Regions from separate parts of the Microbacterium sp. CFSPD4_SD4 genome, predicted to be linked through region 1. Evidence: riboswitches for the same ligand, from Rfam matches in the RefSeq annotation. Region 1 holds a riboswitch; the other holds the start of a gene.
What was found. Region 1 has a riboswitch for thiamine pyrophosphate ahead of AC2W7E_RS12540 (ECF transporter S component). Riboswitches for the same ligand answer to the same signal wherever they lie in the genome.

Region 1 (4,201 bases):
AGCTCGAGGGGATGGGTGAGGCGCCACCACGGGCTCGGGCCGTCCACGTCTTCGGCGAGGACGAGTGCGGTCTCGGTGGTGTCGATGGGGCCGGCCGTGGTGAGGGTGCCGACGTCGCCGTCCGCCTCGCGCTCCTCGCCGAGATCGAACACAGCCGTCGCGGTCGCGCTCGCCCCGTTCCACAGCACCACATCCGCGTCCTCACCGGTCACGACGTCGACCTCCTCGCCCCAGGCGGTGCGGACGCGTCCGACCACCGTCCCGGCGGGAACGGCGGGGCCCTGCGCCTGCAGCGCCGCCTCGGTCTGCGCGAAGAGGGCACGGGTGAGGGCGAGACGCGCCTCGTCGTCCTCCTGGTTCAGCGCCGCGGCGTAGAGGCGGACCGTCGAGTCCCCCACGGAGACGTCCTTCGCCGTCAGCAGGTTCCAGCCGACGAGTGTGCCGGTCTTGATGCCGACGACCCCCGGGTCCGCGAGCATGCCGTTCGTGTTCTCCACCGTGCCGGCCCCCGGCAGCTCGACCGACCGGGTGCCCACGATCTCCGCGAACACGGGATTCTGCATCGCGAGCTCGCCGAGAGCCACGAGCGCCTCCGGGGTGGCGACGTTGCGCGCGTCGAATCCGGACGGCGTGACCACGGTGATCTCGGAGAGCCCGCGCTCGCCGAGCCAGACCTCGGCGGCGGCCGCGAACTCCCGATCGGAGCCCCAGATCTCCGCGGCGAGCCGATCGATGTAGTTGTTGGCCGAACCGAGCAGGGTGCCCTGCAGGAGCTGGTACTCGGTCAGCACCCCGCCCACGGGGACATCCAGCGCGGACTGATTCGAGATCCGGTAGTCCCAGTACCGGATGCTGTCGGCGTAGGTGAAGGAGAACTCGGGGCCCTGCTCCCCGGGGGCGAGGGGCAGGCGGTCGAGCACCATGAGCGTGCTGACGACCTTGGTGATGCTCGCGATGCTGACCGGGGCGGTCGTGGACGCGGCCGTGGTCATCCCGGCGATGCCCACGGCACCGTCGCCCACCTCCGGCCAGGCGAGCGCGGCGGTGGGGGCGGCCACCGGGGTGACCTCCACGGCCTGGACGGTGGGGGCGACCTCGTGCAACGGCCAGAGCAGCGTGCTTCCGGCGTAGGAGGCGATGAGCCCGGCGAGGACCCCGAGCGGGACGAGCAGGCCGGGGCCGGCGATCGCCGGACGCAGCGTCGCGTCGCGCAGCAGGCCGGGGGCGGCCTCGGCTTCCGGGGTGGCGTCGAACTCCGGCGTCGACGACCCGGACTCGACCACGTCCGTGTCGACCCAGGTCAGCGCGGTCGCCGGTGTCGAGGCATCGGCCCACGCGACGGTCTCCGTCGTGGTCGCAGGCAGCGTGTCGACGGTCTGCGAGGACGCGGGGGCGGAGTCCTCGGGCCGCGCGTCGACGCCGACGCCGCCGGACGCCTCTTCAGGGGGATCGGAAGCGGTCACTCGCTTACGGTACCGAATGCCGACAGGAATCCGCCGTGCGCGGCTCGGGACGCGCGGACGGAAGACGCTAGGATCTACAGCACAACCACGGGAGTCCGGCGAGCCGGGCTGAGAGGGAGCGAATCGCGCTTCGACCGTCGAACCTGATCTGGGTCATGCCAGCGCAGGGAGGAGTTCACATGAGTACGTCCACGTCCGCATCCTCGTCCACGAAGACGACCGGCGCTCCGGCGCGCAGCTATCTGCGGTGGCGCATCGTCGACATCGTCGTCGCCAGCGTGCTCGGCGTCGCCGCCGGCCTGATCTTCCTGGCCTGGAACGTCGGGTACCTGGGCCCCAAGGCCCTGCTCGAGCCGCTGCTCCCCGGGCTCCAGGGTCTCCTGGACGGACCGTGGCTGTTCGCCGGAGTGCTCGGCGGCCTCATCATCCGCAAGGCCGGTGCGGCGATCTACGTCGAACTGCTGGCCGCCGTCGTCTCGGCGCTCATCGGCAACCAGTGGGGTGGCTTCCTCACGCTCGAAGCGGGCCTCGTGCAGGGTCTCGGCGCCGAGCTCGTCTTCCTGCTGTTCTTCTACCGTCGCTGGTCGCTGCCCGTCGCGATCCTCGCCGGTGCCGGCGCTGCGCTCGCGGGAGGCATCAACAACCTCATCCTCTGGTACGCCGGCTCCGGTCCCGCGTTCACCGTGATCTACCTCGTGAGCACCGTGATCTCCGGCGCCGTCATCGCCGGTGCCCTGTCGTGGGTGCTCGCCCGCGGTATCGCGGCGACGGGGGCGCTGGACCGCTTCGGCTCCGGGCGCGAGGCGCGCGTGCGCGTCTGATGGCGGCGCAGGTCGCTCCCGCGGTCGTCGAGGCGCGCGGCTGGGGCTGGCGGCATGCGAGCCGCCGGGCATGGGCGCTGCGCGACGTCTCGTTCCGCATCGAGCCCGGCGAGCGGGTTCTCGTGCTCGGCGCGTCCGGGGCAGGCAAGTCGACCCTGCTGCACGGCCTCGCGGGCGTGCTCGGCGGCGAGGAGGAGGGCGAGAGCGCGGGGGAGCTCCTCGTCGACGACGCTCCGGCGGTGGCGACTCGCGGGCGCGCCGGGCTCGTGCTCCAGGACCCCGACTCCCAGGTGATCCTCGCCGCGCGGGCGACGACGTCGCGTTCGGGTGCGAGAACCTCGGCGTACCGCGTGCGGAGATCTGGCCGCGTGTCGAGGCGGCGCTCGCTGCCGTCGGCCTCGACGTGCCGCTCGATCATCCGACCAAGGCGCTGTCGGGCGGCCAGAAGCAACGTCTCGCCCTCGCCGGCATGCTCGCGATGCGCCCCGGCCTCGTCCTCCTCGACGAGCCGACGGCGAACCTCGATCCGGACGGGGTGCGCGAGGTCAGGGAGGCGGTGGAGCGGATGCTCGCCGCGCACCCCGCCACCCTCGTGGTCGTGGAGCATCGACTCGAGGTGTGGTTGCCGCTCCTCACCCGGGTCATCGTGCTCGGTGCCGGCGGGGTGGTCGCGGACGGCCCTCCCGCCGCGGTGCTCGGTGCGCAGGGAGAGCGCCTGGCCGCGGACGGCGTCTGGGTGCCCGGGCGTCCTCCCGCCGAGCCCCCGGCACCGAGGACAGTGCCCGGCGAGGTGCTGCTGTCGGCCCGAGCACTCGCCGTGGCGCGGGTGAAGGGGCGTCCGGTGGCCCGCGGCATCGACCTCGACGTGCGGGCGGGCGAGGCCCTCGCGATCACCGGCCCGAACGGCGTGGGCAAGTCCACGCTGGGCCTGACCCTCGCGGGCCTGCTCCCGCCCGCGGAGGGGGCCGTGACCGCGACGCCGGTGCTCGCGCAGGGTGCCGATCCCGCGCCGATCCGCTGGGCGTCCCGCGACCTCCTCACCCGGATCGGCATGGTCTTCCAGGAGCCGGAGCACCAGCTCCTCGCCACCACCGTGCGGGACGAGCTCGCCATCGGCCCGCGCGCGCTGGGCGTCCCCGAGGACGAGGTCGAGGCCCGCGTCGACGAGCTGCTCGCCCGCCTGCGCCTGTCCGCGCTGGGAGCCGCGAACCCGTACACGCTCTCGGGTGGGGAGAAGCGCCGTCTCACCGTCGCGGCCGCGATCGCCACGCGACCCCGGGTGCTGATCCTCGACGAGCCGACGTTCGGACAGGACGCCCGCACCTGGGCCGAGCTCGTCGCGATGCTCGCCACCCTCCGGGATGAGGGCTCCGCGATCGTCACCGTCACGCACGACCTCGACGTGGCGCGCGCCCTGCACGCCACCCGCTTCGCCCTGGGGGCGCCGGCATGACGGATCTCGCCGACACCCGCGCCCGCGCCGGCGTCGTGGCCCGGATCAACCCGGTCGCGAAGCTCGGCGTGAGCGCCCTCATCGCCGTGCCCTTGATCCTCACGCTGGATCCCGTGTCGGCGGCGGTCGCCCTGGTGCTCGAAGCGGTGCTGTTCCTGTTCGCCGGCATCGGGTGGCGCGAGTTCTGGGTCCGCACCTGGCCGGTCTGGCTCGCGGCGCCGCTCACAGGGCTCACCATCGCCCTGTACGGCGAGACGAGCGGCACGGTCTACGTCGACTGGTTCGTGCTGCGCATCAGCGAGGGGTCGCTCGCGCTCGCCGTCGCCACGATGCTCCGGGTGCTCGCGATCGCCCTGCCCTCGGTGGTGCTCTTCATCACGGTCGATCCGACCGATCTCGCCGACGGCCTCGGGCAGATCCTGCGCCTGCCCGCCCGATTCGTGCTCGGCGCGCTCGCCGGACTG
Region 2 (4,201 bases), on a different contig from region 1:
CGGAGGTAGAGGGCATCCTGCGCGAGGTAGAAGACGAAGGCGTCGCGGTCGAGGGTCCCCCCGGCGAGCGCGCGCACGAAGGGCAGCGCGTCGATGTCGCGGCGGATCGCGGCGGTCTCGTCCCACCAGGCCGCGGCCACCTCCTCCGGTGTCGGCCGGGTCTCGACCCCGCCGCGCGCCCAGAGTCCCGAGAAGGGATGGATCGGGCCGTGTCCTCGCCCGATCTCCAGGTCGTCCGCCGCGCGGAGGGACTCCCGCAACCAGGCGCGCGCGGCGCGCACCGCAGTCGCGGGATCGTCGCCCGTCGCCAGTCGTGTGGCCAGAGCCGCGGACAGCGAGCAGCCGGTGCCGTGGGTGTTCGCCGTGCGGATGCGCGCGCCGGGGAACTCGGCGTGCGTACCGGCTGCCGTGTCGATCAGGGCGTCCGGTGCCTCGTCCCCGGGCAGATGCCCGCCCTTCACCAGCACCGCGGTCCCCATCGCGGCCGACAGCTCTCGCGCCGCGGCGAGCGCGTCCGCCCAGTCCGTCACCTCGTGACCGACGAGCACCGCGAGCTCGGCGAGGTTCGGGGTGACCACGGTCGCCAGGGACAGCAGGCTCCGCAGCTCGCGCTCCGCATCGGGGTGGAGCAGCCGATCCCCCGAGGTCGCGATCATGACCGGGTCGAGCACGACGATCGGGGGCTGTGTGTCTCGGAGCCACGCGGCGACCGTCCGGATCACCTCCACGTCCGCGAGCATGCCGACCTTCACGGCGTCGATGCGGATGTCGTCACCGACGGCGTCGAGCTGCGCCCGGAGGAAGTCCGCGGGAGGAACGTGCACGGCGCGGACGCCCTGCGTGTTCTGGGCGGTCAGGGCCGTCAGGGCCGCCATGCCGTAGCCCCCGTTCGCGGCGATCGCCTTGAGGTCGGCCTGGATGCCCGCGCCCCCGGACGGATCGCTGCCGGCGATGCTGAGCACGTGCGGCACCGCCCGCCCGAGCCAGCGCCGACGGAAGGCCGCGGCGGCTGTCCGGGGGTCGCCGCCGCCGCACAGCGCCGACACCACCGCGATCCCGGCCGCGCCGGCCGCGCGCAGCGCCGCCGTGTCGTCGAGCTCCACCCCGCCGATCGCGACGCACGGCAGCGCACTGCGCGCGGCGAACGCGGCGAAGCCGTCGATGCCGAGCGGGGCCGGGTGGTCGGGCTTGGTGCGCGTGGGGCGGATCACGCCGACCCCGAGGTAGTCGACCGTGCCGGGCGGCAGCGCGGCGACCTCCTCGAGGTGCGCGGAGGTGTTCGCGGTCAGCCCGATCAGGGCCTCCGGGCCGAGGAGCTCGCGCGCGCGGAGCACCGAGGCGTCCGCCTGACCGAGGTGCACCCCGTCCACCCTGGCGCCGCGACGACGGGCCTCGACAGCCGCATCGAGGCGATCGTTCACGACGAGCAGCGCACGACCGTCGATGGCCGCGGACAAAGCGAGGAGCTGCACGACGGTCTCCTCGTCCGTCGCCTCCTTGTCGCGCAGCTGCACGATGCGGACGCCGCCGGCCACCGCTTCGCGGACGGTCGCGACCACCCCGCGTGCGCCGCACAGCGACCGATCGGTGACGAGGTAGAGGGACAGGTCGACGGTCATCGGGTCTCCTCCTCGACGCGGGCGCGGTCCCGGAGATCCGCTGGGGTCACGGCGGACAGCGCATCGAGCAGTCCGACGGCGAAGCTGCCCGGTCCGCGGGAGGTCTCCGCCGCCTGCTCGGCCGCGACCGTGTAGACGAGGGTCGCCGCGGCCACCGCCGTCAGCGCATCGGTCCCGCTACCGCGGGACGCCCCGAGGAAGGCCGCCATCACGGCCCCCAGCGCGCAGCCGCCGCCCGTCACCCGCGTGAGCAGCTCGTGCCCGTTGGCGATGCGGATCACCCGTTCCCCGTCGGTGAGGAGGTCGACCGGGCCGGAGACGGCGACCACGGAGCCGTACCGGTCGGCGAGCTCGCGCGCAGACGAGGCCGCCGCCTCGGTGCCGTCCGTCGCGTCGACCGCCGCGGCCGCCGTGCTGTGCCCGGCGAGCGCGAGGATCTCCGACGCGTTGCCGCGGATGGCGGTCGGGCGCCGCGCGGCCAGCTCGTGGGCCAGTGCCGTCCGCACCGGGAGCGTGCCGATCGCGACGGGATCGAGCACCCAGGGCGTGGCGGCGGCGAGCGCTCCGGCCACGGCTTCCCGACTCGCCTCCCGCTGCTCCGGGGTCGGCGTCCCGAGGTTGACGAGGAGCCCCGAGGCGGCAGCGGCGAACGGCTCGGCCTCGCCGATGATGTCTACCATGGCCGGCGCCGCACCGAGCGCGAGCAGCACGTTGGCGGTGAACCCCGTCACGACGGCGTTCGTGAGGCAGTGCGTCAACGGCGGCGCAGCCCGGACCTCCTCCCGCAGCCTTCCCGCCGTGACAGCGAGGTCGAGGACGGATTCCGGACGCACAGGATCGCTCATTGCGACATCCCTTCGCTAGTACGAACTAGATCAGGTTCGACGGGTGTGATCTCAGCCGCGGATGCGGCACCCCGTGTCACTGCCTCGCAGTCTAGCGAGCGAAGGCGTTGAGCAGCGCCCGCTCCTCCGTCCGCGTGAGTCCGGCGCGACGCTCCCGGCCCACGCCCCGTTCGCGCTCGTCCGCCACGACGCGTTCCACCGTCTCGTCGAGGGGCCGGATCCTGCCTCCGCTGCGCCGGTACCGCGCGTTCGAGCGGGTCATGAATCCGCTCATCTCGGGCGGCAGCCACAGCGGGAGCGAGCGCGACCCCGCCCAGTACGCGACACCCTCCGCGACGAGACGCTCCTCCGTGCCGACGACGACCGGACCGGTGTGCCCGGTGGAAGCGCGCACCGTACGCAGCACGTCCTCCAGGTCGCGCACGTCGCCGATCGCGTTGACGGCACCGGTGACGGTGGCGGACACGACGAAGGCGGCGACGTCCTCGACGTCGATGACCTGCGCCGTGCGCCCGTCGAGCGGCGGGAGCAGCACCGGCTCGTCCAGGGCCCGGAGGAACGCCGTCACCCAGTAGCCGAAGCGATCGCTCGGGTCGCCGTCGCCGACGATGAGGCCGGGACGGACGAGGAGCGCGCGGTCGCCGAGGCCCTCCTGCACGGCGTCCTCCGCCGCGACCTTCTGCCGCGCGTAGTCGTCGTCCTCACCGGCCTGCGCCGCCGGGTGCCGCGGGGCCGACTCGTCCGTTCCGACCGTCATGTCGTCGCGGTACACCGACATCGACGAGATGTAGGTCCACCGGGCGGCACGGTCGCCGAGTGCGCGGACCGCCCCGGAGACGTGATCGACGCGGGAGGAGACGTCGACGACGTGGTCCCAGTCCGTCCGCGAGACGACGTCATAGGCGTCCTCGTCGTCGCGGTCGGCGAGCACGAGGGTCGCTCCCGGTGGCGCCGGCCGCCCGCCGCGGGCGAGGCAGGTCACCGACGCCCCCGCCCCCAACGCGTGCGCGGCGATGCGCCCCGACAGCCATCCGGTTCCCCCCAGGATCAGCACATCCGTCATGTGCCCATGTCATCAGGATCGACGACTCGGGGGAAGGGCCTCCGCTCAGAGCGGAGCGACACAGGCCACCGCGCGAGCACAGGCCATCACGCGAGCACAGGCCACCACGCGAACACAGGCCCTCACGCGAACACAGGCCACCTCGCGAACACCGCCCACCGCGCGAGCTCAGGCCCTCACGCGAGCTCAGGCCGTGGGCGCTGCTGTCGCCTGATGCCGCGCGAACGCCTGATGCCGCGCGGGCTCGGCGCCGTCGCGGAGGCCGGCCCCGAAGCGGTCGGGGACGACGATCTGGTCGAGGCCGTCCAACACCGGGATCGTCCACGACGGGTCCGGTCGCCAGTCGATCCACTCCCGATCGAACGGCCAGTCGCCGGCATGGAACGACGCGATGGCCGCGACCGCGTGCCGCTCGATCTGCGCGGCCTGCGCGGCGGTCAGCCGTCCCTGGTCGACGGCGGCGACCAGCTCGTCCTCGTCCTTCATCGCCACGCGCCCGTCCTGTGCGATCTCGACGTCGAGGACGTGATCGGAGGTGTAGGTGGCACTGTCGGTGCGCAGGTGCGCGTTCTCGAGGTTGACGTACCAGCCGGCGAAGTCCCACGTCGTCCCGGTGACCGAGCTCCAGAACAGCCAGACCGACCACGGCACTCCCGCGGGCGCGATGCGCAGGA

Region 2: linked by a shared signal. The riboswitch ahead of thiM (hydroxyethylthiazole kinase) and the one ahead of AC2W7E_RS12540 (ECF transporter S component) in region 1 are both predicted to bind thiamine pyrophosphate.

What each region holds. Positions count from the first base shown of each region.
Region 1 covers NZ_JBNFOC010000008.1:73,816-78,016, forward strand. Annotated here, with positions in the region: gene AC2W7E_RS12535 (D-alanyl-D-alanine carboxypeptidase family protein) at 1-1,463, opposite strand, end outside; TPP riboswitch at 1,541-1,652, shown strand; gene AC2W7E_RS12540 (ECF transporter S component) at 1,643-2,284, shown strand; partial or broken gene AC2W7E_RS12545 (ABC transporter ATP-binding protein) at 2,284-3,737, shown strand; gene AC2W7E_RS12550 (energy-coupling factor transporter transmembrane component T family protein) at 3,734-4,201, shown strand, end outside.
Region 2 covers NZ_JBNFOC010000003.1:294,206-298,406, reverse strand. Annotated here, with positions in the region: gene AC2W7E_RS07810 (bifunctional hydroxymethylpyrimidine kinase/phosphomethylpyrimidine kinase) at 1-1,619, opposite strand, end outside; gene thiM (hydroxyethylthiazole kinase) at 1,616-2,464, opposite strand; TPP riboswitch at 2,455-2,548, opposite strand; gene AC2W7E_RS07800 (NAD-dependent epimerase/dehydratase family protein) at 2,556-3,527, opposite strand; gene AC2W7E_RS07795 (DUF402 domain-containing protein) at 3,714-4,201, opposite strand, start outside.